Regions from separate parts of the Streptomonospora salina genome, predicted to be linked through region 1. Evidence: predicted binding sites of a transcription regulator. Region 1 holds the regulator's gene; the other holds the start of a gene.

Region 1 (14,726 bases):
GCGCCGGCGCCGCTCGCCGTCGTTCTCCGGCTACGCGAGCGTGGTCGACGCCCTCGACCGGATCTCGTATCAGCTGGCCTCCGTGACGCGGACCCTCGACCAGTCCGCCCCCCATACCCGCGAGGGTCCGCAGCGCACCGAGTTCCTCCGGCTCTATGCGGACTTCCTCGCCGCCTTGGCCGAGATCGCCGAGGCGTTCAGCGAGGTGGACGAGGACCGGCTCGTCGAACAGGCCCGGCATCTGGACTCGCTGACGGAGCAGTCCGGCGAGTACGAGAAGCGCTTGTCCGAGCGTGCCGAGCACATCGAGCTCGTCGTCACCGACGGGTCCAGCCCTTACGGCATCCTCCTCGTCGAGGCCGGCCGCCTGCAGGAGGAGTTCGAGTACACCACCGGCCTCCTCCACCGCTCGGTGGACCGGAAGCTGTCCTCGGGGTCCTCGGGCTGACTGCGCGAGGCACGGTGCCGCGATCCGGTGGCGGCGGCCCTGCGTACGGGTACCTGCGCGCGGGCGCCTGGCGCCACGACCCGTGCAGGATCCCTGGACGTCAGCCGCCCCGCTCCTCTTCGAGAGGGCAGGGGGCCTCGCGGTCCCACGCGTTGGGAGTACAGGCGACGACGGAGACGAAGGCGCGTTCGTCCCCGCCGATCCGGTACTGCCAGGTGATGTCGCGCCCGTCGGCGATGTCGCGCAGGGCCGCGGCGCAGCGGTCTCCGGTGGGCGCCCAGAACGCGGCGGCGTCGTCGATCTCGGCCCGCACCCCCTCGTAGCAGGCGACCATCCACGTCGCGGCGGATTCCGCGTCGTCCCAGGTGCCCCGAACCCGGGCGGCGGGTTTGCGCAACCACCAGCAGGTTTTTACGGGAGGCACATCGGCGGCGGCGAACAGGGGCCCGTCGATATGAGCGTCACGCGCCTTGCGCGAGCGCTCCCGGTCGGATCCGCGCCAGAAATACCCGTGAAAATGCACGCCCTGATAGTCGCATGCGGCGGCCGGCGGGGCCACGGGAACATCCCGTGGCCCCGCGCTCCGGGGCGCTGCGGATCCCGCCTGCGGCCCGGACTGCACAGCACCCGGGCCGAAGGGCGACCGCATCCCGACGGAGGGTGCCTACCCCCGACGGGCTACGCGAACGTGGTGCCGAGAATGGCTCGTCCGGGCCATGCGGCATCGCGCTGCCCCGACGTAGTCTGCAGCCAGCGGGATGTCTCCGGCGGGATCCCACGTCGGTCGGTGCTTCGACCCGGGGATACATGCGGACGGGCGGGTCGCGCCCCCCGCTGTGCAGGCGATGGAGGTGGGCGCGGATGGATCCGTACGTGCGCCTGCACGACCATGTGGCAATGGCCGAGATCGAGCTCTACGCCGAACTGCTGATCGCCGTCGCCGGGGCCGACCGGCGGCTGACCTACGACGAGATCGACACCGTGCTGGGCGTGCGCGCACCGGTTCCGGAGCAGATGCGGCGCCGCATGCACCGACTCCCCGCACAGCCGTACCGCGCAGGCTGAATACGGTCCGGGGCGGGCGGCGGCCGGCGCCGGACGGAGACCGGCCCACCAGGGCCGCGCTCCGGGCGGCGGCCTGCCCGGAACGCGGTCCTGGTGGGCCGGGTGGACCCGCCGCCGTCCGGCGCGGCACCGTACAGCCCCTGCCGGGACCCGTGCGCCCGGCCCGGGCTCGCCGGCCCGCGCCGGGCGCACACGGTCAGGCGTTCTCCTTGGGCTCCGCTCCACTGGATTCGGCGCCGGGCTTGACCGAGCGCAGCAGCAGCTGGGAGACGTCGACCACCTCCAGCGACTCCTTGGCCTCACCGGCGGACTTCTTCTCGTTGATCGCGTCGCCCAGCATCACCTGGCAGAACGGGCAGGCGGTCGAGACCGTGTCGGGGTCGGTGGTCAGCGCCTCGTCGACCCGCTCGGTGTTGATCCGCTTGCCGATGCGCTCCTCCATCCACATGCGCGCACCGCCGGCGCCGCAGCAGAAGCCCCGCTCCTTGTGCCGGTGCATCTCCTTGGTGGTGATGCCGGGCACCTGCTCCATGATCTCCCGCGGAGGGGTGTAGACCTTGTTGTGCCGGCCCAGGAAGCAGGGGTCGTGGTAGGTGATGTTCTCCTCGACGGGCTGGACCGGGGTGAGGCGGCCCTCGTCCACCAGCTGGGCCAGCAGCTGGCTGTGGTGGACGACGTCGTACTCGCCGCCCAGCTGCGGGTACTCGTTGCCCAGCGTGTTGAAGCAGTGCGGGCAGCTGGCCACGATCTTGGTGACACCCGCTTCGTTGAGCGTCTCCACGTTCTGCTGGGCGAGCATCTGGAAGACGTACTCCATGCCCAGGCGCCGCGCGGGGTCGCCGGTGCAGGCCTCCATACCGCCCAGAACCGCGAACTTCACGCCGGCCGTGTGCAGCAGCTCGGCGATGGCCTTGGTGGTCTTCTTGGCGCGGTCCTCCAGCGCACCGGCGCAGCCCACCCAGAACAGGTACTCGGTGCCTTCGGGGAGCGTGTCCTCGACGACGGGGACCTCGAAGTCGAGCTCGGACATCCAGTCCATGCGCCGGTCCTCGGCCATGCCCCAGGGGTTGCCCTTGTTCTCCAGGTTCTTGAGCAGGGTGTTGGCCTCGGAGGGGAAGCTGGACTCGATCATGACCTGGTAGCGGCGCATGTCCATGATGTGGTCGATGTGCTCGATGTCGACCGGGCACTGCTCGACGCACGCGCCGCAGTTGGTGCAGGACCACAGCACGTCGGGGTGGATGATGCCCCCTTCCTCCTCGGTGCCCACCAGGGGCTGGCCGAGCAGGGAGAGGACGTCGTCGTGGATGTCGGGCGTCTCCTCGGTGATGCCCTCCATCATGTAGGGCGCCTTGGCGTTGGCGTGGTCCCGCAGGTCCATGACCAGCTTCTTGGGCGAGAGCGGCTTGCCGGTGTTCCAGGCGGGGCACTGCGACTGGCAGCGGCCGCACTCGGTGCAGCTGGAGAAGTCGAGCAGGCCCTTCCAGGTGAAGTCCTCGACCTTGCCGACGCCGAAGGGGTCCTCGTCGGGGTCGGCCTCCTCGAAGTCCAGCGGCTCCTTGCCGGTCTTGTCCATCATCGGCTTGAGGCCGCCCAGCGCGGGCCCGCCCTCGGGGTCGCGCTTGAAGTAGATGTTGAACGGCGCGGTGAAGCGGTGCCAGCCGATGCCCATGGTCAGCACCGCGGCCAGGACCATGAAGAACATCCAGGAGATGATCAGCTTGAACGCGGCGACCAGGGCCAGGGCCGGTTCACTCGCGGGCAGCACCGCGCCCAGCGCGTGCGAGAGCGGGGTGGCCCACACGGGGAAGGGGAAGTCGCCGATCGCGGCCTTGAAGCCGCGGATCACGAAGATGGCGACCAGCAGCGCGACGATGTAGGCCTCGACGTAGTAGGCCGTCCAGTGCACGGAGTTGGCGAAGCGGGAGTCGCGCCCGCGGCGGCGCGGCCCGTTGAACTGGCGGTAGAGGGCCAGGCCCACGATGGCGATCAGACCCAGTGCCGCGATCAGCTCGATGGCCAGCCCGTAGACCGTCCAGTCGTAGATCAGCGGCAGATGGAAGCGGGGGTCCCACACTTCGCCGTGCGCCTCGGCGACGGTGAACACCAGCAGCGGGAAGGACACCATCACGAACCAGTGGGCCACACCCACCCAGGGCCGCTTGAGCATCCGGGTGTGCCCGAGCACCTCGATCAGCGTCGTCGTCAGTCGCCGGCCGAAGGGCCCTGTGCGCCCGCTCTCCGCCGGCCGGCCCAGACGCACGGTCTGCACCATCCGGCGGATACCGAACGCGAACATGGCGACCCCGACCACGGCGACGAGGGTCGTGATGATCCCCAGAACGATGTAGAGCATCGCCCGCGGCCTCCCATCCTGCTGTCGTGCCCCGATGCGCCACACATCGGAGGTCCCCCGCATGTTACTAGCCAGTAATGACGGCTGGACCCGTCACCCCATGGCACGGACGCGCCGGAGCCGCGAACCCCAACGTTAGGCGACCGGGCGCCGCAGCGAATCGGCGGGTTCACCTGCGCATCCGCCGCGGCCGCCGGCGCCCGCCCCTCCATCCTCACCCGTGCGCCCGGGTGTGCGAACGGGGCTCGCCGCCCCGGAACGGGCCCCGCCGCCCCGGTGTGACCAGCCGCACCCTCGCGCGCCCGCCCCGCCGATACGCCCCCGATGCCCGGCTGCGCCGCCCCTGAGGGCCCCCTGACCCCGCCCCGAGACTGCCCGGACACGGCGCAACCGCTGCACCGGATCGGGAACAAACGCCGTGGCCCCGACCGTTATAGGAGCGAAAACAGGCGTTGAGTCGGATCGGCTCAAGTGATTTGACAGTAGATGATCCGCGAAGCAAACTTACGTCTGTAAGACTCAACTCTGACGGAGGAACGAACTCATGGCACGTGCGGTCGGTATCGACCTGGGGACGACGAACTCGGTCGTCTCGGTCCTGGAAGGCGGCGAGCCCACCGTCATCGCCAACGCCGAAGGCGCCCGGACCACTCCGTCCGTCGTTGCCTTCGCCAAGAACGGCGAGGTGCTCGTCGGCGAGGTCGCCAAGCGCCAGGCGGTCACCAACGTCGACCGGACTATCCGCTCGGTGAAGCGTCACGTCGGCACCGACTGGAAGACCGAGATCGACGAGAAGTCGTTCAACTCTCAGCAGATCAGCGCTTTCGTGCTGCAGAAGCTCAAGCGCGACGCTGAGGCCTACCTGGGCGAAGAGGTGACCGACGCCGTCATCACGGTCCCGGCCTACTTCAGCGACGCCCAGCGCCAGTCCACCAAGGAAGCGGGCACGATCGCGGGCCTCAACGTCCTGCGCATCATCAACGAGCCCACCTCCGCGGCGCTGGCCTACCACCTGGAGAAGGAGGACGAAGCCACCATCCTGGTCTACGACCTGGGCGGCGGCACGTTCGACGTCTCCCTGCTCGAGGTCGGCGACGGCGTCGTCGAGGTCAAGGCCACCAACGGCGACAACCGTCTGGGCGGCGACGACTGGGACCAGGCGATCGTCGACTGGCTGGCCGAGCGGTTCAAGAACAGCAACGGCATCGACCTGTCCAAGGACAAGATGGCGCTGCAGCGGCTGCGCGAAGCCGCCGAGAAGGCCAAGGTCGAGCTGTCCAGCTCCAGCGAGTCGGCCATCAACCTGCCCTACATCACCGCCTCGTCCGAGGGCCCGCTGCACCTCGACGAGAAGCTGAGCCGGGCGGAGTTCCAGCGTCTGACCTCCGACCTGCTGGACCGCACCAAGCAGCCCTTCCACCAGGTCATCAAGGACGCCGGCGTCAGCGTCGACAAGATCGACCACGTGGTACTGGTCGGCGGCTCGACCCGCATGCCCGCGGTCGTCGAGCTGGTCAAGGAGCTGACCGGCGGCAAGGAGCCCAACAAGGGCGTCAACCCCGACGAGGTCGTGGCCATCGGCGCCGCGCTGCAGGCCGGCGTGCTCAAGGGCGAGGTCAAGGACGTCCTGCTGCTGGACGTCACCCCGCTGTCGCTGGGTATCGAGACCAAGGGCGGCGTGTTCACCAAGCTGATCGAGAAGAACACGACCATCCCGACCAAGCGCTCGGAGATCTTCACCACGGCCGACGACAACCAGCCGTCGGTGCAGATCCAGGTGTACCAGGGCGAACGCGAGATCGCCCAGTACAACAAGAAGCTGGGCGTCTTCGACCTGTCCGGCATCCCGCCGGCGCCGCGCGGCGTGCCCCAGATCGAGGTCACCTTCGACATCGACGCCAACGGCATCGTGAGCGTGACCGCGAAGGACATGGGCACGGGCAAGGAGCAGTCGGTCACCATCTCGGGCGGCTCGGCCATGAGCCAGGACGAGATCGACAAGATGGTCCGCGAGGCCGAGGAGTACGCCGAGGAGGACCGCAAGCGGCGCGAGGAGGCCGAGGTCCGCAACAACGCGGAGTCCCTCGTCCACCAGACCGAGAAGGTCATCAAGGACAACGAAGAGCAGATCCCGGCCGACGTCAAGACCGAGACCGAGGAGGCCGTCGCCGAGCTCAAGACGGCGCTGGAGGGCACCGACAACGAGGTGATCCGCCAGGCGAGCGAGAAGGTCGCGCTCGCCAGCCAGAAGATCGGCTCCTCGATCTACGGCCAGGGTGAGCAGGCCGACGGCGCCGAGGAGACGCCGGCCGGTGCCCAGGACGAGAGCGACCGCAGCGACGACGTCGTGGACGCCGAGATCGTCGACGAGGACAAGAAGGACGGCAACGCCTGATCGGCCGATAGGCAAGGCAAGGGAGGCGCAGCCAATGGCGCTGCCGGAGAACGACAACGGCGAGGAGCAGGAGGGGCCGGTGATCCGCGACAAGCGGCGCATCGATCCCGAGACCGGCGAGCTCCGCACGCCCGAAGGGGACGAGGGCGCCGCCGACTCCCCCGAGGCCCCGGCCGATGCCGGAGACGTCGACGAGGAGCCCGTGGTCATCGACGGGACCGCCGAAGAGAGCGAGCTCCTCAAGGCCCGCGAGCAGGTCGCGGAACTGACCGGCGACCTCAAGCGGACCCAGGCGGAGTACGCCAACTACCGCAAGCGCGTCGAGCGCGACCGGGCGGCCCTGCGCGAGCAGGTCACCGCCCAGGTGGTGGGCGACCTCCTGCCGATCATCGACGACATCGGGCGGGCTCGCGAGCACGACGAGCTCACCGGCGGTTTCAAGTCCGTCGGGGAGTCCTTGGAGGCGCTGGTCACCAAGCTGGGGCTGAAGAAGTACGGCGAGCAGGGCGACGAGTTCGACCCCAACGTCCACGAAGCCCTGACCATGATGCCCTCACCCGACGCCACGGTTCCCACGGTCATCGAGGTCTTCCAGCCCGGCTACACCATCGGCGAGCGGGTCCTGCGCCCGGCACGCGTGGTGGTCGCCGGTCCGGGGGACGATGCCGCTGAGGCATCGGAGTCGGCCGAGTCCGGTGACGCGGACGCCTCCGGCGGGCAGCCCGGTTCCGAGTCCTCCGGCGGGACCGGCGAGGACAAGTAGCAGTACCCGGGCCCCGGGCGCCTGCGCGGCGCCCGGGGCACGCGGCCTCCGGGCCGTCCCCCGCAGCGGAGGGCGGGGACCGGCTCCCGGGGACATCGGACCTAGAGCGCGAAGCGGGAGAAGGCAACGTCGATGAGCACGAAGGACTACCTCGAAAAGGACTATTACAAGGTCCTCGGAGTCTCAAAGACCGCCTCGCAGGACGAGATCAAGCAGTCCTATCGCACGCTTGCGCGTGCGAACCACCCCGACGCCAACACCGACGATCCCACGGCCGAGGAGCGCTTCAAAGAGATCTCCGAGGCCTACAACGTGCTCAGCGACGAGAAGCGGCGCAAGGAGTACGACGACGCCCGCTCCCTGTTCGGCGGCTCCTACCGGCCCGGAGGCGGCACCGGTGCGGGCGGCTTCGACTTGGGCGACCTGTTCGGCCAGGGCCAGGGCGCCCCGAGCGGCGGCGCCGGCGGCGGCGAGCGGCTGAGCGACCTGTTCGGCGGGCTCTTCGGCGGACGCGGCCGCACCACCACGCAGCCCCGGCGGGGGGCCGACGTCGAGACCGAGACGCGGCTGACCTTCGGCGAGGCCGCCACCGGGGTCACGCGCTCGTTCAAGCTCAGCAGCGAGGCCGCATGCTCCACCTGCCGAGGCACCGGCGCGAAGGCGGGTACCGCACCGCGAGTGTGCCCGAACTGCTCGGGCACCGGGCACGACAACCGGAACCAGGGCGGATTCTCGCTCTCCGAACCGTGCAGCGAGTGCAAGGGGCGCGGCCTGGTGGTCGACGACCCCTGCCCCACCTGCAGCGGCAGCGGCCGCGGCAAGAGCACCCGTACGATCCAGACACGGATCCCCGGAGGCGTCTCCGACGGTCAGCGGATCCGGCTGAAAGGAAAGGGCGCGCCGGGCGAACACGGCGGGCCGGCCGGTGACCTCTATGTGGTGGTGCATGTGCAGGCGCACTCCGTTTTCGGCAAGTCGGGCGACAACCTGACGATCACGGTTCCCGTGACCTTCCCCGAGGCCGCGCTCGGCGCCGATGTGCGGGTGCCGACGCTCAACGGCCTGCCCGTCACCGTCAAGATCCCGCCGGGCACGCCCAACGGCCGCACGTTCCGCGTCCGCGGCAAGGGTGCGACCCGGCGCGACGGAACGGCGGGCGACATGCTGGTGACCGTCGACGTGGCGGTACCGGATCGCCTCAACGAGGAGGCGCGCGAGGCACTGGAGAAGTTCCGTGCCGCGACCGCGGACCAAGACCCGCGCAGTGGTCTGGAGACGCGCGCGAAGGGGATGTGAATGTCATGACCGATCCGGGACTGGGCGACGACATCCCGGTCTATGTGATCTCGGTGGCCGCTGAGCTGTCCGGACTGCATCCGCAGACCCTGCGCCAGTACGACCGGCTCGGCCTGGTTTCGCCGGGGCGGGCGACCGGCCGGGGCAGGCGCTACTCGATGCGCGACATTCGGACGCTGCGGGAGGTGCAGCGGCTCTCCCAGGAGGAGGGCATCAACCTCGCCGGAATCAAGCGCATCCTGGAGTTGGAGTACGAGGTGGAGAAGCTGCGCGAACACGTGTTCCATCTGCGCAACGAGCTCGACGCGGCCCGTTCGGCGGTCGCGCGGCGCTCCGCCGGCGAGACCGGTGGCGGCGAGCTCCTGCCGGTGCGGCGCACGCGCGTGACGATCTTCAATACCTCGCCTCCGCCCGAGCAGGACCAGTAACCCGGACCCGCGGCGCCCGGAACGGGGCTGCCTGTGCCCGCGCGCGCCGGAGGCCCCGGCCTCCGGCACCCGACACCCGTTTCACAACCGCATAGCGATCGCTCGAAGGGGGCGGCGACGCATGAACTACAAACTCACCACGAAGAGCCAGGAAGCCGTTTCGACGGCGATGCGGCGTGCCAGTACCGACGGAAATCCGCAGATCGAGCCGGTGCATGTGCTCGCTGCCCTGCTCTCGCAGGGCGAGGGGATCATCCGCCCGCTGCTCAAGGAGGTCGGTGCGTCCCCCGACGACCTGGCCGCCAAGACCGAGCAGGCCGTGTCCGCTCTGCCCGCGGCCGCCGGAACCAGTGTGGGGGCGCCGCAGAGCTCGCGCCAGCTCGTCGTCGCGCTCAACACCGCGGCCCAGCGCGCCCAGCAGATGGAGGACGAGTTCGTCTCGACCGAGCACCTGCTGGTGGGCTTGGCCGCCGACGGCGGCGAGGCGAGCCGGCTGCTCAAGGACGCCGGTGCCACGCCGGAGGCGCTGCTGGAGGCGTTCGCGCGGGTGCGCGGACCGGGCCGGGTCACGACCGAGAACCCCGAGGACACGTATCAGGCGCTGGAGAAGTACGGCGTCGACCTCACCGGCCGGGCGCGTTCGGGCTCGCTGGACCCGGTGATCGGGCGCGACTCCGAGATCCGCCGCGTCGTGCAGGTGCTGGCGCGGCGCACCAAGAACAACCCGGTGCTCATCGGTGAACCGGGCGTGGGCAAGACCGCTGTGGTCGAAGGGCTGGCGCAGCGCATCGTGGCCGGCGACGTACCCGAGTCGCTGCGCGACAAGCGGCTGATCGCGCTGGACCTGTCGTCGATGGTGGCCGGAGCGAAGTACCGCGGCGAGTTCGAGGAGCGCCTCAAGGCCGTCCTCAACGAGATCAAGCAGAGCGACGGCCAGATCATCACCTTCATCGACGAGCTGCACACGATGGTCGGCGCCGGCGCCGCCGAAGGCGCCATGGACGCGGGCAACATGCTCAAGCCGATGCTGGCGCGCGGCGAGCTGCGCATGGTCGGCGCCACCACGTTGGACGAGTACCGCGAGCGCATCGAGAAGGACGCGGCGCTGGAGCGCCGGTTCCAGCAAGTCCAGGTAGGCGAGCCGTCGGCGGCCGACACCGTCGCGATCCTGCGCGGGCTCAAGGGCCGCTACGAGGCCCACCACAAGGTGCAGATCGCCGATTCGGCGCTGGTGGCGGCGGCCACGCTGTCCGACCGCTACATCACCGCCCGGTTCCTGCCGGACAAGGCCATCGACCTGATCGACGAGTCCGCGTCGCGGCTGCGCATGGAGATCGACTCCCGGCCGGTGGAGATCGACGAGCTGCAGCGCACCGTCGACCGGCTGAAGATGGAGGAGATGGCGCTGGGCAAGGAGTCCGACGCCGCCTCCCTTCAGCGTCTGGAGCGGCTGCGGGCCGACCTCGCCGACCGGCAGGAGGAGCTCGACGGCCTGGTGGCGCGCTGGGAGCAGGAGAAGGCCGGGCTGAACCGGGTCGGCGAGCTCAAGGAGCGCCTGGACGACCTGCGCACCCAGGCCGACCGCGCCCAGCGCGACGGCGACTTCACCGAGGCTTCACGGCTGATGTACGGCGAGATCCCGCAGCTGGAGAAGCAGCTGGAGGAAGCCTCCCACGCGGAAGAGGAGAAGGACGCCGCAACCGAGCCGACCATGGTCAAGGACGAGGTCGGCGCCGACGACGTCGCCGACGTGGTGTCGTCGTGGACCGGCATCCCCGTGGGCCGGCTGCTGGAGGGTGAGACCGCCAAACTGCTGCGCATGGAGGAGGAGCTGGGCAAGCGCCTGGTGGGCCAGGACAAGGCGGTGGGCGCGGTCTCCGACGCGGTGCGCCGCGCCCGTACCGGGATCTCCGATCCGGACCGCCCCACCGGTTCGTTCCTGTTCCTGGGCCCCACCGGGGTCGGTAAGACCGAGCTGGCCAAGGCGCTGGCGGAGTTCCTGTTCGACGACGAGCGCGCGATCGTGCGCATCGACATGAGCGAGTACTCCGAGAAGCACTCGGTCGCGCGGCTCGTGGGGGCGCCTCCCGGCTATGTCGGCTATGAGGAGGGCGGGCAGCTCACCGAGGCCGTGCGCCGGCGGCCTTACACGGTGGTGCTGCTGGACGAGGTCGAAAAGGCCAACATCGAGGTGTTCGACACCCTCCTGCAGGTCCTCGACGACGGCCGACTCACCGACGGCCAGGGCCGCAGCGTCGACTTCCGCAACACACTGCTGGTCATGACCTCCAACCTGGGTTCGCAGTTCCTCGTCGACCCGGCGCTGGACAGCGGCGAGCGGCGGGAGAAGGTGATGGCGGCCGTACGCGGCACCTTCAAACCCGAGTTCCTGAACCGGCTGGACGACCTCATCGTCTTCGAGACGCTGTCCACCGATGAGCTGACCCGGGTCGTGGACCTGCAGGTGGACCGGCTGGCGGCGCGGCTGAGCGAGCGGCGGCTGACGCTGGAGGTCACTCCGGCCGCCCGGGAGTGGCTGGCGCTGACCGGCTACGACCCGGTCTACGGCGCCCGGCCGCTGCGGCGGCTGGTGCAGGCGGCCATCGGCGACCCGCTGGCCAAGGCGATGCTGTCGGCCGAGCTGTCGGAGGGCGACACGGTCGTCGTCGACCTCGACGAGGGCCGGGACGCGCTCAGCGTGCGCCCGGCCGCCGCGGAGCCCGCGGCGGGCTGACGGCGGTCCCTGCGGCGGACCCGCGACGACGGCGGTCCCGGCGGCGTGTGCCGCCGGGACCGCCGTCGTCGTCGGGGGCGACCGGTCGTCAGATCACGTCGGTGTCGTTCTCGATCGGCCTCCTGGTGCGGTCGCGGCGGATCATCATCAGGATGAGGGTCAACGCGACCACGGCCACTCCGGCGATCATGAGGACGATGCCGATGGCGTCCAGGTCGAGTCCGGCGACGTCGGCGGTGATGCCGTAAAACAGCACCGCCCCGATGACCAGCAGGAATATGCCGAGTCCTACTCCCATTGCGACTGCCTCCGCACCGCTTGGTTTGCGCTCCCGTCGGCTACTTCTACCCGCTCGTCGGCCCGCCATCCCGGAACGCCCGCCGTCGCCCGGTTCCGGTCCGGAACCGGTCGCGAAAGCCCTCTCCGGGACCGTGCCGGGCGGGGCGCCGCAGGGGGGCGCGGAGACGGGGGCCGATCGCCCGCAGCGCGTGTGCCCGCACGTCGCCCGCCGCAGCCGCACCTCGAACCGCAGCGGCCCGGTGCGCAGGGGTAATGCGCACCGGGCCGCTGTCACCGAGGCGGGATCGCCGCCCCGGAGCGAGGGAGTCCGGTCTGCCGGACGCGCCGCGTACTCAGAACGCGGACTCGGGGACCTCCATGAGGCCGGTGTCGACGTTCTCGACGATCTCGCGCTCGGTGGCCAGGCCCGGAAGGACCTGATCGGCGAAGAAGCGGGCGGCCGCGATCTTTCCGGTGTAGAAGTCGCGGTCGGTTCCCTCGGCGCCGTCGAGCGCGTTCAGGGCCACCTCGGCCTGGCGCAGCAGCAGCCAGCCCAGCACCAGGTCGCCGGAGCTCATCAGCAGCCGGGTGGTGTTCAGCCCGACCTTGTAGACCTCTTCGGTCTGCTCGGCCGAGCGCATCAGGTCGCCGACCATGTGCTCGACCATCTTCTCGACGTTGCCGGCGGCTTCGGCGAGGGCGGCGCGCTCCTGCTTGAGGCGGCCGTTCCCGGCCTCGCCCGCGGCGAACTCCTTGATCTCGCCGACGAGGCGGCCGAAGGCCTCGCCGTTGTTCTTGACGATCTTGCGGAAGAAGAAGTCCTGGGCCTGGATGGCCGTGGTGCCCTCGTAGAGGGTGTCGATCTTGGCGTCGCGGATGTACTGCTCGATCGGGTAGTCCTGCAGGTACCCGGACCCGCCCAGGGTCTGCAGCGACTCCGACAGCAGCGCGTAGGACCGCTCGGAACCCACGCCCTTGACGATGGGCAGCAGCAGGTCGTTGAGCGCGTCGGTGTCGCTGTAGTCGACGCCGGCGTTCTGGGCGATCTGCACCGCGTCCTGCTGGGTGGCCGTGTAGAGGACCAGGGCCCGCAGCGCCTCGGCGTAGGCCTTCTGGTTCATCAGGCTGCGGCGCACGTCGGGGTGGTTGGTGATGGCCACGCGCGGCGCGGTCTTGTCGGTCTGGCGGGTGAGGTCGGCGCCCTGCTTGCGCTCCTTGGCGTACTCCAGAGCGTTGAGGTAGCCGGTGGAGAGCGTGGCGATGGCCTTGGTTCCCACCATCATCCGGGCGTGCTCGATGACCAGGAACATCTGCCGGATGCCGTCGTGCTTGTCGCCGACGAGGTAGCCCACGGCGGGGTGCTTGGCGCCGAAGGTCAGCTCGCAGGTGGTGGAGGCCTTCAGGCCCATCTTGTGCTCGACGTTGGTGACGTAGGCGCCGTTGCGCTCGCCCGGGGATCCGTCCTCGTTCACGAGGTACTTGGGTACCAGGAACAGCGAGAGGCCCTTGGTGCCCGCCTTGGCGCCCTCGGGGCGCGCCAGCACGAGGTGGAAGATGTTCTCGGTCATGTCCTGCTCGGCGGAGGTGATGAAGCGCTTCACCCCGTCGATGTGCCAGGTTCCGTCGCCCTGGTCGACGGCCTTGGTGCGGCCGGCGCCGACGTCGGAGCCCGCGTCGGGCTCGGTGAGGACCATGGTGGCGCCCCAGCCGCGCTCGATCGCCTGCTCGGCGAAGCGCTTCTGGGCGTCGTTGCCCTCTTCGTAGAGGATCTTGGCGAAGCCGGGGCCGGCGGAGTACATGTGCACGGCCGGGTTGGCGCCGAGGATCATTTCGGAGGCGGCCCAGGCCAGCGAGCGGGGGGCGTTGAGGCCGCCGAGCGCCTGGGGAAGGTCGAGGTTGTACCAGCCGGCGTCCATGTAGGCCTTGTAGGACTTCTTGAGGCTGTCGGGGACCGTGACGCTGCTGGTCGCGGGGTCGAACACCGGCGGGTTGCGGTCGGAGTCCTCGAAGGACTCGGCGACGACCCCGGTCGCCAGCCGGTTGACCTCCGTCAGGATGGTACGGGCCGTGTCCTCGTCCAGCTCCTCGAACGGGCCGCTACCCAGCACGTCCTGGCGCTTGAAGACCTCGAAGAGGTTGAATTCGAGGTCACGGAGATTGCTCTGGTAATGCGACATGGGCGCGCTCCGCTTGTCCGGGCCGCTGTGTGTGCACACGCGATCTACTGACTAGTAACAAGTCAAGGTTACTAGCCGGTAGGAGTGGTCGCCAGCGCCCACCCCCCACCCCTTTCGAGAGAGTCCTCTCACTCCCCGCCGACCGGCGGCGGCCGCCCGCGGACCCCGGGGCGCTCAGCCGCCGCCGGGGCGCATCCGGTCGGCGGCGCGCCCGATGGCCGTCTCGACCGCGCCGACCCGGTCGGCCAGCATCCCCACAGCGCCCACCGCGCGGTTCACCGGATCGTCGCCCTCGCCGCCCAGTGCCTTGGCGCGGACGTAGGCGGATTTGACCTCCTCCCAGCGCCGGGCCTGCTCGGCGGTGAGCGTGCCCCGCAGCTCCCCCAGCTTGAGCAGGTTGGCTTCGGCTCCGGAGGTCAGTGTCTGAGCCTCGCCCCGGTAGTGGTCGTCGATCGCCGCCTCCAGCTCGGCGTCGTTCATCACCGGCACCGCCTTCTCCGCCAGCCGGTTCATGTTGCGGTAGGAGCCCTGCAGCCGGAACGGCGGCTCGGTCCGCGACTCCTCGGCCTGGGCCGCCGATGCGATGTAGGCCCGGTTGACGGCCAGCACCACCCGCTGCATGCGCAGAAGCGTGGCCAGCACCGCCCGGATCTGCTCCAGCTCCACCGCGGAGTAGGGATGGGAGAGCCGGTCGGCGCGCACCGACTCGTCGCCGTCGGCCATGCGCACCAGCAGTTCGACGTCGCCGCGCTCACGGGTGGACAACGGGGCCAGCACCGGGTTGG
Region 2 (14,726 bases), 640 kb from region 1:
CGTCGAGATCGACTGGGACGCCCCCGTCGACCCGGACCGCTACGCCATCCGGCCCGAGCGGATCTCCCTCTACGGGACCGAACTGTGGGAGTCGCTCACCGAGGAACAGCGCAAGGAGCTCAGCCGCCAGGAGATCGCCAGCGTCGCCAGCATCGGGATCTGGTTCGAAACGATCCTGATGCAGATGCTCGTGCGCCACGCCTACGACCGCGACCCCACCAGCAACCACGTGCAGTACGCCTACACCGAAGTGGCCGACGAATGCCGCCACTCGGTCATGTTCGCCAAGCTGCTGGGCAAGCTCGACGCCCCCTACTACCGGCTCGATCCCGTCGCCCACTTCCTGGGCAAGGTCTTCAAGACCATCTCCAACGGCCCCCTGACCTTCAGCGGCGCCCTGTTCGTCGAGGAGATCCTCGACCAGCTCCAGCGCGAGATCATGGCCGACGAGGAACTGGAGCCCCTCACCCGGGCGGTCTCGCGCATCCACGTCGTGGAAGAGGCGCGGCACATGCGCTACGCCCGCGAGGAGTTCGCGCGCGACTGGAACAAGCGCGGCCCCGTCGTCCAGCACTACAGCAGGATCATGCTGAGCCTGGTCGTGTACTACTCGGCGACCCGGCTGATCAACCCCGCGGTCTATAAGCGCGTCGGCCTCGATCCCCGGGAAGCCCGCAAGGCGGCCCGCCGCAACCCGCACTGGATCGACACCAAGACCTGGGCGGCCCGCAAGGTCGTGGACACCCTCGACCGCGCGGGCGCCATCTCGGGCCCCGGCAGGTACTTCTGGCGCAAGGCCGGACTGCTGGGCCGCCGCGGCGCATCCGCCCCCACGACCGCCGGCCCGGAAGCTCAACGCGCCTGAGCGACCGGGCCGGCTCCCCCGCCGGCCGCCCCGCCGGGACCCGCTGCGCTGCACGCGGGCCCGGCGGGCCGACCGCCCGCTCGACCGGCCGGAAAGGATCGGCTGACGTGACCCAAGCACAGGATGCGACCGACACCCGGGAGGCGGCGACTCCCCATTACCGGGTCGCCGTCATCGGCACCGGGTTCGCCGGAATCGGAACGGCCGTCCGGCTCAAACAGGCCGGGCTCGACGACATCGTGCTGCTGGAGCGCGCCGAGGACGTCGGCGGCACCTGGCGCGACAACACCTACCCCGGTGCCGCGTGCGACGTCCCTTCGCACCTGTACTCCTTCTCCTTCGCCCCCAATCCGGACTGGAGCCGCAGCTTCTCGCCGCAACCCGAGATCTGGGACTACCTGCGCCGGGTGGCCAAGGACTACGACGTCGTACGCCACATCCGCTTCGGCCACGACGTGACCGAGGCCCGCTGGGAACCCGAAGGCAACCGGTGGCGGGTGCACACCACCGGCGGCACCGTCACCGCCCAGTTCCTGGTCACCGGCTGCGGCCCACTGGCCGATCCCGCCATCCCGGACCTGCCCGGGCTCGACGCCTTCGAAGGCGAGGTCTTCCACTCCGCGACCTGGAACCACGGCCACGACCTCACCGGCCGCAAGGTCGGTGTGGTCGGCACGGGCGCCTCGGCGATCCAGTTCGTCCCCGAGATCCAGCCCGACGTCGACACGATGCGGGTGTTCCAGCGCACCCCGGCGTGGGTGATCCCGCGCCACGACCGCGACATCACCGCCGTCGAGCAGCGGATCTACAACGCCGTTCCTGCGGTCCAGCGCTTGGCCCGCACCCTCATCTACTGGGGCCGGGAGAACTACATCTTCGGCTTCGCCAAGAACACGCGGCTGCTCAAGCTCGTCGAGAAGCTCGCGCTGGCCAACCTGCGGCGCGGTGTGCAGGACCCCGAGCTGCGCCGCAAGCTGATCCCCGACTACACCATCGGCTGCAAGCGCATCCTGCTGTCCAACGACTACTATCCGGCGCTCGCCGCGCCCAACGTCGACGTGGTCACCGACTCCATCTCCGAGGTCCAGGCCGACGCCGTCGTCACCGCCGACGGCACCCGCCACGAGGTGGACACGCTGATCTTCGGCACCGGCTTCCACGTCACCGACAGCCCCATCGCCCACCGGATCCGCGACGCCGAGGGTGTGCTGCTGGCCGACCGCTGGAACAGCGGTGCGGGCATGAGCGCGCACCGGGGCACCACAGTGTCCGGCTACCCCAACCTGTTCGTACTGGCCGGCCCCAACACCGGGCTGGGCCACACCTCCCAGCTGTTCATGCTCGAAGCCCAGATCGGCTACACCATGGCCGCACTGCGCTACGCCCACGACCGCGGCGCCGACCGGCTGGAACCGCGCGCCGAGGCGCAGGAGGCCTACACCCGGTGGGTCCAGAAGAAGATGGAAGGCACCGTGTGGGTCAGCGGCGGCTGCGACAGCTGGTACCTCAACGACCAGGGCCGCAACACCACCCTGTGGCCCGGATTCACCTGGGACTACAAGCTGCGCACCAGACGCTTCGACCCCGGCAACTACCACCTGCGCACGGCCCCCGGCTCCGGGCGCGCACGCAGCCGGCCCGACGCAGCCGAGCACGCGGTCGGCGCACAGCCCGCGCAGGGGTGAGATCGGGCCCGGCCGAAGGGCCGCCGGCCGGATCCGGAAGCCGAAAGGAGGTCGCCGTGAGCGGTATGGGCGACGACGAGGAGGAGTACCACGGCCCGGCGACCGTGGTCGCCGGCGGCGCGGAGGCCGCGGTCGAGGTGCACGTTTCCGGGCATTTCGATCCGCTGGTGGGCGGCTACCGGTGGGTGGGCCGCATCAGCGCCGACCCGGCGGTCGACGCCGCCTACGCGGCCGGCGATACCGCGGCCGTGGTCCGGACGCCCGACGGCTACGCAGCCGAGGGCAAGCTCACCGAGACCAACGTGTGGGGCGGCTACCGCATCGTCGGCACCGGGACCCCGCCGTTCGCGGTGCCGCAGGTGGCGCCCGACGACTGAATGCCGTCCGGAGGCGGATCAGACATGAGGGGACCGTCCGCTTCCGGCACGCGCCGATGCGTCCCGCGCTCCGCAGCGAGCGCGGGGCGCGCGGTGCGCATGATTCCGGCGGCCGCACCGGCCGCAGCCGCGCCGCGGACCCGGTCGGTCGCGGTTACCAGGGGTCCTCTCGGCGGAAGAACGCCGCACCGGCCCGACGGTTCTCCAGTTCGGCGTAGCCGGGCTTGATCACCCGGTCGATGAGCGCCAACCGCTCGTCGTGGCCGATGAAGGCCGACTTCATCGCGTTGACCGTCAGCCAGCGCAGTGTCTGGGGGGTATAGCCGAACTCCGCGCTCAACCGCGCCAGCTCCTCGGTGAGGCCGGAACTGTCCAACAGCCGGTTGTCGGTGTTGACGGTGACACGGAACCGCAGCCGCCGCAGCGTGTCCACGGGGTGCGCGGACAGCGACGGCAGCACCCCGGTGTTGACGTTGGACGTGGGGCACAGCTCCAGCGGGATCCGCTTATCACGGATGTAGGCGGCGAGCTCGCCCAGCTTGGCCGATCCGTCCTCGGCGACCGCGATGTCGTCGGCGATGCGCACGCCCTGGCCGATCCGGTCGGCGCCGCACCACTGGATCGCCTCCCAGATGGAGGAGAGCCCGAACCCCTCGCCGGCGTGCAGGGTCACGTGGAAGTTGGCGCGCTTGGCGTGTTCGCAGGCGGAGATGTGACGCGTGGGCGGGTAGCCGGCTTCCGGGCCGGCGATGTCGAAGCCCGCCACGCCGCGGTGGCGGTAACGCACCGCGAGGTCGGCGATCTCCAGCGAGTCCGCAGCCTGGCGCATCGCCGTCAGCAGCAGCCGCACGTCGACGTCGCCGCCGAACAGGCGGGCTTTGGCCCGGCCCACCCGCAGCCCTTCCAGCACGGCGTCGACGGCCTGCCCGCGGGTCAGACCGCCCTCGGTGTGCTGCTCGGGAGCGAGCTTGACTTCGGCGTAGACGACGCCGTCCGCGGCGAGGTCCTGGACGCATTCGGCGGCGGCCCGGGTCAGCGACTCGGCGTCCTGGAGCAGCGCGACGACCGGGGCGAGGCGCCGGCCCCGCTCCTCGGGCGTGGCTGCCGCGGCGCGGAACCATGCGCGCAGCCGTTCGGGATCTGCGGCGGGCAGGTCGGCGGCGCCGGTGCGGGCGGCCAGATCCAGCACGGTCTCCGGGCGCAGCCCGCCGACGAGGTGGTCGTGCAGCAGCACCTTGGGCAGGTGCCGGACGGTATCGCGGTCCAGTGGTGTCATCGTCCTCCTCGGTGCGGTCGTGTCTCCGGTCGCTGAAGGCGAGCGCCCTCATCCGGATAAATTTCCCGGCAGTCTAGACCGGCACTCTCGCGCGCGGGAGGCGCGCCCCGGGGTGACGCCGCCCACTGCCCACCACGGCGCGGACCCGCCGCACCGGAGCGTCCGCACCCCCGGAGGGGCGGCTACCGCCGACGGCGACGGCGCTTCAGCCGGCCCCGAGCGGCGGCGACGGGTCCGCCGGCGGCAGGACGTGCTCGGAGACCTCCGAATGCACCTGCTGCAGACGGGCCCGCGCGGCGCGGCGCAACCGGCCGAGGCATTCCACCGCGGCCGACTCGTCGCCGACGTGCCCGCCCTTGACCACCGCGGGCACCCCCTCCAGCAGGCCGCCGCCGAGTGTGCCGAGCACGGCCAGGGGCAGTACCTCGCCGGCGACGTCGAAGCCGTGCACGCCCAGGGCGTCGAACGCGCTGGAGGTGGTGTCGCCGCCGGTGATGAACAGCCCGCTGGGCAGCGCGTGGCTGCCGGCGTCCTCCTCCACCCGGGAGACCACCTCGGCGAGCAGCTCGGCCATGCGCGCGGGCAGCGCGCGCTCGGCCGCCCGCGTCGGCTCCGACTCGGGTTCGAGCAACCGCAGAACCACGAGGTCGGGGAAGACGGCGGTGGTGAGCCGGTCGACGAGTCGGCGCACGACCTCGCGGGCGTGTTCGCGGTCGCCGCTGCCCAAAAGCAGCGGGTCGGCGTCGACGAAATGGCCGGGCCCCGAACGCGCGAGCGCGCCGAACTGGCGGCGGGCGAGCTCGGTGGCGCTGCCGTCGACGGCCAGCAGCGGCCCCGGCGCACCGGTCTGACCGCCCAACCGCAGCGCATAGGCCAGCAGCGCGCCGCTGGGTCCGGGGTCGGCGGCCACCCATACGGTGCCGTCTTCGCGGTGCACCTCGGCGGCGGCGCGCGCGAGGCTCTCGATACGCTGCTCGTCCGACGCGTCGCAGACCAGCACGGGTTCGTCGCCGGTGCGCAGGTCGGCGGAGAGCATGGTCTCGGTGACGGGCCGGTCGGGCAGGCGGCGCACGGACAGCCCGGACTGGCGGGCGATGATCCCGGCGACGTCGCCGGTGTCCATCGGGCAGAAGGGGTCGCGGGCGAGCTCGGTCTCGCCCAAGGGGCGCCCGCCCAGCAGCTGCACGCCGTCGACGGTGGTGCGGCCTCCGGTGGGGAAGGCGGGCACGACCAGGGCGCGCACCGCGTAGCGGGAGTTCACCCGTTCGCGCACGGCCCGCCAGGCGGCCTCCAGCTCGGCTCCGACGTTGCCGCGCAGGGTGCTGTCGAGGCGTTTGACGACCAGTCCGACCGGCCAGATGGCCTCGACGACGTCGGCCACCAGGTCGGCGGCCTGCTCGGCGGAGGCGTAGCGGCTGTCGAGGTTGGCCACCACCGCGTCGTACTCTTCGGCGACGGAGCTGACATGTTCGGGGGTGACGGTCGCGACCCGCATGCCGGCGCGCGCGAAGCGGGCACCGGTGGCGTTGGCGCCGGTGAGGTCGTCGGCGACGACGAGAACCTGGGCCACGGCTTCCTTCCCTTCCTTCTGCGCTGTGCCGGATGCGCGGATGACGCGCGGTCCCGGCGGGCGCGTGTCGGCAGCGGCTCGGCCGCGCCCGGGGCGACGCCGTCCGCGTGCTCCGACCCTCTCATCCCGTGCGTTCGCGCAGCGCCGCTCCGGCCAGGACCGCGGCGGCGCACAGCGCCAGGACGTAGCCCACGACGGCGGGCCATCCGGCGTCGTCGTAGAAGACGCCGCCGAGCCAGCCGAACATGCTGGAGCCCAGATAGTAGGCCAGGGTGTAGAGCGCCGCCGCCTGGGCGCGGGAGGCCGTGGCCCGGTGGCCCACCCAGGCCGACGCGGTGGCGTGGGCGGCGAAGAACCCGAAGGTGAACACCAGCAGCCCGGCGACGACCGCGCTCAGGGCGGGAAGCAGCAGCACCGCGGCGGAGGCCGCCATGGCGCCCACCCCGGACAGCAGCACGGCGCGCCGCCCCAGCCGCTCCGCCAGGCGCCCGGCGGCGGCCGACCCGGCGGTGCCGGCGAGGTAGGCGACGAACAGGAACGCCGCCACGGTCTGGGAGAACCCGAAGGGCGGACCGGTCATCCGGAACGCAAGGTAGTTGTAGACGGTGACGAAGGCGCCCATGAGGAACAGCGCTTGGCAGTAGAGCGCGATCAGCCCGGGGTCGGCCACGGCCGCACCCACCCGCCGCAGCAGGCCCGGGCCGGACGCACCGCGGGGCCGGGGGACGAAGCCGCGGGTGCCCGGCACGGTCGCGGCGAACACGACCAGCGCAGCCAGTGCCAGCAGCGAGTCGGCCCCCACGCCCCAGCGCCACCCGCCGAGGTCGGCGACGGCGCCGGCGACCAGGCGGCCGCTCATCCCGCCGACGGTGTTGCCCGCGATGTAGATCCCCGCTACACGGGAGAGGTGCGCGGGGTGGACCTCCTCGGCGAGGTAGGCCATGGCGACGGCCGGCACCCCGCCCAGCGCGGCCCCCTGCAGGCCGCGCAGCACCAGCAGGGCCCACAGCTCGGGGGCGAAGGGTGCGGCGAGCCCCAGCGCGGTGGAGACGGTCAGCGCGGCCGCCATCACGCGGACCCGGCCGACGCGATCGGCGATTCCGCTCCACACCAGCACGAACGCGGCCAAGCCGCCGGTGGCGAAGGAGACGCTGAGCGCCACGCCCGAGGCCGACGCGGCGAAGCTGTCGGCCAGGCCCGGCAGCACCGCCTGGACCGCGTACAGCTGGGCGAAGGTGGCGACGCCGGCGGCGGTCATCGCCGCGACGATGCGCCGGTACCCGCTGCTGCCGGCCCGGTGGCCGCTGTGGCCGCTCACGGCTGTCCCGTCATCCACCCGTCCGACGTTAACCCCGCCGCCGGCGGCGGCGGTGGGACGCGCTCGGCGAGCACCGGGCCGCATCGGCGGTGGCCGGGGCCCGACGGCGGTGCGAACCGTTCCGCAGGCCCGAGCACCCCGCTCGCCGGCGCCCGCGCGCGGCGGTTCCGGTCCGTTCGCGGCGGCTGAACGCTCAGCGGCTCTCCGCCGCCGGCGGGCGGCGCTGATTCGCGGCGGTGAGGAGGGCGAGCGCCGTGCCGACCAGCAGAGCTCCGGCGAACAGCGCGCTCAGGACCGCGAATCCGAGTCCGGAGGCGGCGGCGACGACGGGCGCCGCCATGCTTGATCCGATGTAGAGCCAGAAGCCGTACATCGCGCCGACCGCGGCGGACAACTCGCCCGCGGCGGCCTGCGAGGCCTGCATCGCGGCGGGCAGGGCCACGGCCGTGGCCAGCACGTAGCCCGCCAGCAGCAGGATGAACAGGCCGACCGATCCCACGAGCGGCACGGACAGCCCGGCGGCCGCGATGAGGGCGGCCGCGGCCGTCAGGCCCGCCGCGAGCCGGTGAAGCGCCGAGAGCCGGGAGAGCAGCGGCGTCACGAAGGGGGCGAGCAGGATGGCGGGCAGACCGCTGGCGCGCAGCACGAGCAGGGCGCCGTCGTCGGCGGCGACACCGAGCGGGTCGGCGAGCCGGATCGCCGCGTAGAGTCCGACGAAGCCGAAGAGCAGGGTCAGCGCGATCCCGTAGAAGGGCAGCAGGCGCGGTCGCGCGACGGAGGCGGCGAGATTGCGGTACGCCGCGCCGGGCGATACGGCCCGCTCGGGGGCGTCGGGCACCAGCAGGTAGCGGGCCAGGACCGCGACTGCGGCGGTTGCCGCGCCCGAGGCCAGGAACACCGCCGGCCAGTCCCAACGGGCGGTGATGAGCTGGGCGGCGACCTGGGCGACGACCGCGGCGGCCAGGAAGGAGCTGGTCAGCGCGGTGAAGGCGAGCGGCCTGCGGTGCGGCGGGATGTTGTGCGCCAGGTAGGCGATGGCGGTGGGAGCGAACGCCGCCGCGGCACAGCCCTGCAGGGCGCGCGCCGCGATGACCGCCTCGACGGTGGGCATGAACGCCGTGACCCAGGCGAACAGGGCGGTGGCGGCCACGCCGCCGACGATGAGTCGGCGGTAGCCCACGCGCGGGCCGAGCGGGCCCACGGCCAGAAATCCCAGCGCGTAGGCGGCGCCGAACGCGGTGACGGACCAGCTGGCCTGGTCGACGGTCGCGCCGGTGGAGTCGGCGATCGGGGAGAGCAGCGGCAGGGCCAGATACAGCTGCCCGGTCACGACGAGTGCGGCGGCGGAGACGACCAGGATCTGCGCGGTCAGGCGCGGTGCACGGTCCGTCGACGGGAGCGAGCCGGAGGCCGGGGGATCGGAGGTCTGCTTGAGCATGCCACCATGGAAACCAACCAACTAGTTGGGTGTCAATCGGATATGCTTGTGACATGGCACCGAGGGACAGTGCGGCCACCCGGCGCAAGCTGCTGGAGGCCGGGCGCGAGGAGTTCGCCGAGCACGGGATCGCGGGCGGGCGCATCGACCGCATCGCCGAGTGCGCCGGCGTGAACAAGGAGCGGGTCTACGGCCACTTCGGAAGCAAGGAGAAGCTGTTCCAGGCGGTCCTGGAGGCGGTCAAGGCCGAGCACGCCGCGTCGCTGCCCCAGCCGGGCGAGAACGCGGGCGAATGGGTGGGCCGCCTCTACGACGCCCACGCCGCCAACCGCACGATGGTGCGGCTCATGATGTGGGAGGCGCTGTACTTCGAGGACCGCCCGCTGCCCACGGACGAGTCCCGCTCCGACGTCTACGCCGCCAAGGTGCTGGCCCTGGCCGACAGCTTGGGGATCGAACCCGACGGCGCGGCGGCGATGACCCTGCTCGCGCTGGTCGGAATGGGGGCGTGGCCGTCCGCGATGCCGCAGATGACACGCCTGGTCGTCGGCCCGCGGGTGCTCACCGCCCAGGGCTCGGCCGACCTTCGGGCGCACGTCGTCGCCATGGCCGACGCGGCGGTGCGGGGCGCGGCCCACACATCCGCCGGCGACGGCGGCCGGCAGTGACCGGAGCCGCCCGAAGGACGCCTCCGGCCACCCGGAATCAACCTTTCGGTTGGATCCGGTTCACCGGACCGTGTCCGGGGCCGCCGTCAGGCCGGTCCCACCGCCACCACCCGACCGGCGCCGGCGCTGCGGCGGGCCGCCTCGATGACTTCCAGCCCGTGCACGACCTCGTGCAGCTCGACCGGAAGCGGCTCGCCTTCGCCGACCGCGTCGCGCACGCCCTCGTAGAACGCCGGGTAGGCGCCGCGCTCGCTGCGCACCCGGCGCGATTCGTCGACGGTGCCCAGCCGGCCCCATGCCGACTCCGGCTCGACGCCCCAGTCGGGGGCGTCGGGCCGCTCGCCCTGCTCCAAGCGCCCTTCCTGGGAGTCCAGCCCGTCGATCGTGAACGCGGCGCGGTCGCCCAGCACCCGGAAGCGCGGCCCCGGTCGCGCGGCCACGGCGCTCATCCACAGGTGCGAGCGCACCCCGCCGGTGTGGGTCAGCGCGACGAACGCGTCGTCGTCGGCGGCCGCCCCGCGCCGTGCGTCGAGCTCGGCGTAGACCGAATCGACCGGCCCGAACAGGTTCACGGCCTGGTCGATCAGGTGCGGACCGAGGTCGTAGAGGATCCCCGCGCCCGCTCCGGGATCGCCGCTGTCGCGCCAGGTGTCCTTGGCCTCGGGGCGCCAGCGCTCGAACCGCGACTCGAACCGGTGCACCCGGCCCAGAGCGCGATCCTCCACCAGGTGCCACAGCGTCAGGAAATCGGAGTCCCAGCGGCGGTTCTGGTAGACGGTCAGCACCTGCCCCGACCGGCGGGACTCCTCGGCCAGCGCGCGCCCTTCGTCCGCGGTCAGCGCGAAGGGCTTGTCCACCACCGCGGCGAACCCGGACTCCATCGCGGCCCTCGCCAGCGGCACGTGCGTCTCGTTGGGCGTGGTGACCACCGCGATGTCGATGTCCCCGGAGCGCTTCCACAGCTCGTCGGCCGAGGGGATCACCTCGACTCCGGGATAGCGTTCCCGCGCGGCCGCCTGCCGCTCGGGGTTGCCGGTCACCACCGCCGCGAGCCGCAACCCGGCGGTCGCGTCGACCAGCGGCGCGTGGAACACCTCGCCGCCCTTGCCGTAGCCGATGACGGCGACCCGCAGTTCTCGTTCAGCGTCGTTCGCAGAGGTCATGCCCCCACGGTAGCCAGGTCCAGGCGCGGAACCGGTCGAGGCGCGGGCGGAGGAACCGTCCGCCGGCAGTCGAAGGAAAATCCGGACACGCAGGGGGACGAATCCCTCCTGCGCTGCTGAGTCGTTCGACCTCGAGGAGAACCGCTCATGGTCTGGCGCCGGATCGGCGACCACTCGGTCTGCACGGACCCGTGATCAGCTGATCAGCTTGATGGGGTTGTCGGTCGCGGCCGACAACCCCATCGCGTCTCGGTCTGCCCGGAACTACGCCGCCAGCGGCTGCGGGGCCTCGGCCGGGCTGAGGGCCAGGTCGAGGACCTCGCGGACGTCGCTGACCGGGTGAACCGTGAGCTGTTCACGGACGTCGTCGGGGACGTCGTCCAGGTCGGGCTCGTTGCGCGCGGGGATGAGCACCGTGGTGATCCCCGCCCGGTGCGCAGCCAGCAGCTTCTGCTTGACGCCGCCGATCGGCAGCACCCGGCCGGTGAGGGAGACCTCGCCGGTCATGGCCACGTCGGAGCGCGCGGAGCGGCCCGACAGCAGCGAAGCCAGGGCCGTGGTCATGGTGACCCCGGCGCTGGGCCCGTCCTTGGGGATCGACCCCGCGGGCACGTGCAGGTGGATGCCGCGCTCCTTGAGGTCGCCCACCGGCAGCTCCAGTTCCGCCCCGCGCGAGCGGAGGTAGGACAGCGCGATCCGGGCGGACTCCTTCATCACGTCGCCGAGCTGGCCGGTCAGAGTCAGTCCGTCGGCGCCGGACTCCGGGTCGGCCAGCGACGCTTCGACGAAGAGCACGTCGCCGCCGGTACCGGTGACCGCCAGTCCGGTGGCCACCCCCGGAACCGATGTGCGCTCGGCCGTCTCCGGGGTGTGCTTGGGCCGCCCGATGAAGCCGGTCAGGTCGTCGGCGCCGACCGACAGCGGCAGCTCGCGCTCGCCCAGCGCCACGCCCGAGGCCGCCTTGCGCAGCACCCGCGCGACGGTGCGCTCCAGCTCCCGGACACCGGCCTCGCGGGTGTACTCGGCCGCGATCCGGCGCAGCGCGCCGTCGCCGAGCTCGGCCTCGCCGGGCTCCAAACCCGCCCGCTCCAGCTGGCGCGGCAGCAGGTGGTCGCGGGCGATGGTGACCTTCTCGTCCTCGGTGTAGCCGTCCAGCTGCACCACCTCCATGCGGTCCAGCAGCGGGGCGGGAACGGTCTCCAGCGCGTTGGCGGTGGCCAGGAAGACGACGTCGGACAGGTCGAGGTCGACTTCGAGGTAGTGGTCGCGGAACGTGTGGTTCTGCTCCGGGTCGAGCACCTCCAGCAGCGCCGAGGTGGGGTCGCCGCGGAAGTCGCTGCCGACCTTGTCGATCTCGTCGAGCAGCACGACCGGGTTCATCGACCCCGACTCCTTGACGGCGCGGACGATGCGCCCCGGCAGCGCGCCGACGTAGGTGCGCCGGTGGCCGCGGATCTCGGCCTCGTCGCGCACGCCGCCCAGGGCCACGCGGGTGAACGTGCGGCCCATGGAGCGCGCCACCGACTCGCCCAGCGACGTCTTGCCCACGCCGGGCGGGCCGACCAGTGCCAGCACGGCGCCGCTGCGCCGACCGCCGACCACGCCCTGGCCCTTCTCCTCGCGGCGCTTGCGCACCGCCAGGTACTCGACGATGCGCTCCTTGACGTCGTCGAGGCCGGCGTGGTCGGCGTCGAGGATCTCGCGTGCGCCGGGGATGTCGTAGGCGTCCTCGGTCCGGGTGTTCCAGGGCATGTCCAGGATCGTGTCGAGCCAGGTGCGGATCCACCCCGACTCCGGCGAGGAGTCGCCGGCCCGCTCCAGCTTGTCGACCTCCTCCAGCGCCGCCGTGCGGACGTGGTCGGGCAGTTCGGCCGACTCCACGCGCTCGCGGTAGTCGTCCTCCTCGCTGCCGGGGCGGCCGGAGAGCTCGTTGAGCTCCGTGCGGATGGCGTCCAGCTGGCGCCGCAGCAGGAACTCGCGCTGCTGCTTGTCGACGCCCTTCTGCACGTCCTGGTCGATGGTCTCGGCGACGTCGAGCTCGGCCAGGTACTCGCGGGTCCACTCGCTCAGCAGCCGGAGCCGCTCGGCGACGTCGTAGGTCTCCAGGAGCTGCAGCTTCTGCGCGGTCTTGAGGAAGGGGGAGTATCCGCCGCGGTCGGCGAGGCTGCCGGCGTCCTCCAGCTGCTGGATCCCGTCCAGGATCTGCCAGGCGCCGCGCTTTTGCAGGTAGGTGGTCAGCAGCGCCTTGTAGTCCCGGGCCTGCTCGTCGACCCTGCCGGGGTAGCCGCCTTCGGGCGGTTCTTCGTCGTGGACGTCGGCCGAGACCCACAGGGCGGCTCCGGGCCCGGTGGTTCCGCTGCCGACACGGGCGCGCGCGGTTCCCCGCAGGACCGCGGCCGGCTCCCCCTCGGGGGTGCGTCCGATCTGTTCGATGACGGCGACGCTCCCGACCGCGGCGTAGTTGCCGTCGAGCCGGGGGATGATCAGCACTCGCGGCTTGGCCGAGGAGCCGGAGTGGCTCCCTGGAGCCTCGGCCGCGCCCTCGCTCACGGCACGCGCGGCGTCGACGGCGGCGCGCACCTCGGAGTCGGAGATGTCCACCGGCACGACCATGCCGGGGAGCACGACCTCGTCGTCGAGGGGAAGCACGGGGAACGTCGTGTTGGACTGCGCTTCAGTCATCAGACCCTCCTTGTTGAGTCACTATCACTCAATAAAGAAGAGCCCCGTTTTGTTCCCCCTTCTGTGTTCGCTGTGGGCGATCGATCCTGCAAGTCGTTGACCTGGGAAAATACCGTCGACCTCGGTTCGACTGCCCCGTTTCATCCCGCCAGCCCCGCCCGGTAGGCGGTCACCACCAGCTGTGCGCGATCGCGGGCGTGCAGTTTGACCATCGCGCGGCTGACGTGGGTGCGCGCCGTGGCGGGGCTGACGACCAGCCGCTCGGCGATCTCGGCGTTGGACAGGCCCTCACCGACCAGGGCCAGGACCTCCTGCTCGCGCTCGGTCAGTTCGCTCAGATCCGGGCGCGGGCCCCCGGAGGGGGCGCGCGAGGCGAAAGAGGCGATGACGCTGCAGGTGACCGAGGGCGACAGCAGCGACTCCCCCGCCGCCGCCAGCCGGATCGCCCGCAGCAGCTCGCCGGGGTCGCTGTCCTTGATCAGGAACCCGGCGGCGCCGGCGCGCAAGGCGTCGAACACGTATTCGTCCAGCTCGAAGGTCGTCAGAACGACGACACGGGTGCCCGCCATGGCGTCGTCGGCCGCGATCTCGCGCAGCGCGGCGATGCCGTCCATGCCGGGCATGCGCACGTCCATCAGGATCACGTCGGGGTGTTCGCGGCGCACGACGTCGACCGCTTCGCGGCCGTCTGCGGCCTCGCCGGCGGGCTCCATGTCGTCCTCGGCGTCGATCAGCACGCGCAGGCCCATGCGCACCAGGGCCTGGTCGTCGGCGAGGGCGACCCGGAGCGCGCTCACCGCTGCCCCAGCGGCAGGTCCGCGCGCACCCGGAACCCGCCCTCGGTGCGCGGACCGGCTTCCAGGCGGCCCCCGACGGCACGTGCGCGTTCGCGCATGCCGGCGATCCCGCTGCCTTCCGCGTACTCGCGGCGGGGTCGGGCGGATGCGCTGTCGGTGATCTCCACGGTCAGCTCCTCGGGGTGGTATCCGATGACGACGGTCGCGGCGCCGCCGCCGTGCCGGACCGCGTTGGTCAGCGCTTCCTGGACGATGCGGTAGGCGGCGTGGTCGACGGCGGCCGGCGGCGCGGCGCGCTCCCCATGCGTGTGCACCGCCACGCGCCGCCCCGTAGGGTCGATACCCGCTGCGAGCTCGTCGATACGGTCCAGCCCGGGGACGGGTTCGCGGCCGGAACCCGCGGGCTCCGCGCCGCCGCCGGCCCGGCTTCCGGCGTCGCCGGGTGTGCGGGTCGCGCCGTCCCCTCCAGCCCCGCCGGGTTCCGCACCGCCGGGTTCGCGGAACACCGCGAGCGTACCGCGCAACTCCTCCAGCGCGTCCTTGCTGGTCTGGCGGATCGCCTGCAGCGCGGGCTCGGCCTGCTCGGGGCGCTGGTCCAGGACGTGCAGCGCCACCCCCGCCTGCATGTTGATGACCGACAGGCTGTGGCCCACGACGTCGTGCACTTCCCGGGCGATGCGCAACCGTTCCTCGTAGACGGAGCGGCGCAGTTCGCCGTCGCGTTCCCGGCGAGCGTTCTCGCGGCGCGAGCGGACGATGGCACCCAGCGCCGCCGGCACCAGCAGGACCGCCAGTGCGGCCACGATCGCGCCGGCGGCTCCGGGGTAGAGCAGCCCGAAGTAGGGCAGGTCGGCGCGCGTAGCCAGGAGCACCGGAACGGCGAGCGC

What was found. Region 1 encodes HspR, which represses chaperone genes until heat shock. Its sites were predicted from a motif close to ANTTGAGTCNNNNNGACTCAANT; they were not measured.
Region 2: a site for HspR is predicted at 13,054-13,076, ahead of lon (endopeptidase La). Genes of this name have one in related genera too.

What each region holds. Positions count from the first base shown of each region.
Region 1 covers NZ_JACHLY010000001.1:3,012,422-3,027,147, reverse strand. The annotation lists gene HNR25_RS13850 (FUSC family protein) at 1-448, shown strand, start outside; gene HNR25_RS13845 (hypothetical protein) at 549-971, opposite strand; gene HNR25_RS13840 (hypothetical protein) at 1,310-1,513, shown strand; gene HNR25_RS13835 ((Fe-S)-binding protein) at 1,710-3,869, opposite strand; gene dnaK (molecular chaperone DnaK) at 4,414-6,264, shown strand; gene grpE (nucleotide exchange factor GrpE) at 6,299-7,027, shown strand; gene dnaJ (molecular chaperone DnaJ) at 7,160-8,323, shown strand; gene HNR25_RS13815 (heat shock protein transcriptional repressor HspR) at 8,329-8,751, shown strand; gene clpB (ATP-dependent chaperone ClpB) at 8,873-11,485, shown strand; gene HNR25_RS13805 (DUF6458 family protein) at 11,574-11,783, opposite strand; gene HNR25_RS13800 (acyl-CoA dehydrogenase) at 12,118-13,941, opposite strand; gene HNR25_RS13795 (DNA repair ATPase) at 14,116-14,726, opposite strand, start outside.
Region 2 covers NZ_JACHLY010000001.1:3,654,160-3,668,885, reverse strand. The annotation lists gene HNR25_RS16620 (AurF N-oxygenase family protein) at 1-865, shown strand, start outside; gene HNR25_RS16615 (flavin-containing monooxygenase) at 973-2,550, shown strand; gene HNR25_RS16610 (DUF4873 domain-containing protein) at 2,616-2,927, shown strand; gene HNR25_RS16605 (adenosine deaminase) at 3,082-4,203, opposite strand; gene HNR25_RS16600 (four-carbon acid sugar kinase family protein) at 4,409-5,773, opposite strand; gene HNR25_RS16595 (MFS transporter) at 5,895-7,031, opposite strand; gene HNR25_RS16590 (MFS transporter) at 7,285-8,529, opposite strand; gene HNR25_RS16585 (TetR/AcrR family transcriptional regulator) at 8,583-9,197, shown strand; gene HNR25_RS16580 (Gfo/Idh/MocA family oxidoreductase) at 9,284-10,360, opposite strand; gene lon (endopeptidase La) at 10,625-13,042, opposite strand; gene HNR25_RS16570 (response regulator) at 13,183-13,839, opposite strand; gene HNR25_RS16565 (sensor histidine kinase) at 13,836-14,726, opposite strand, start outside.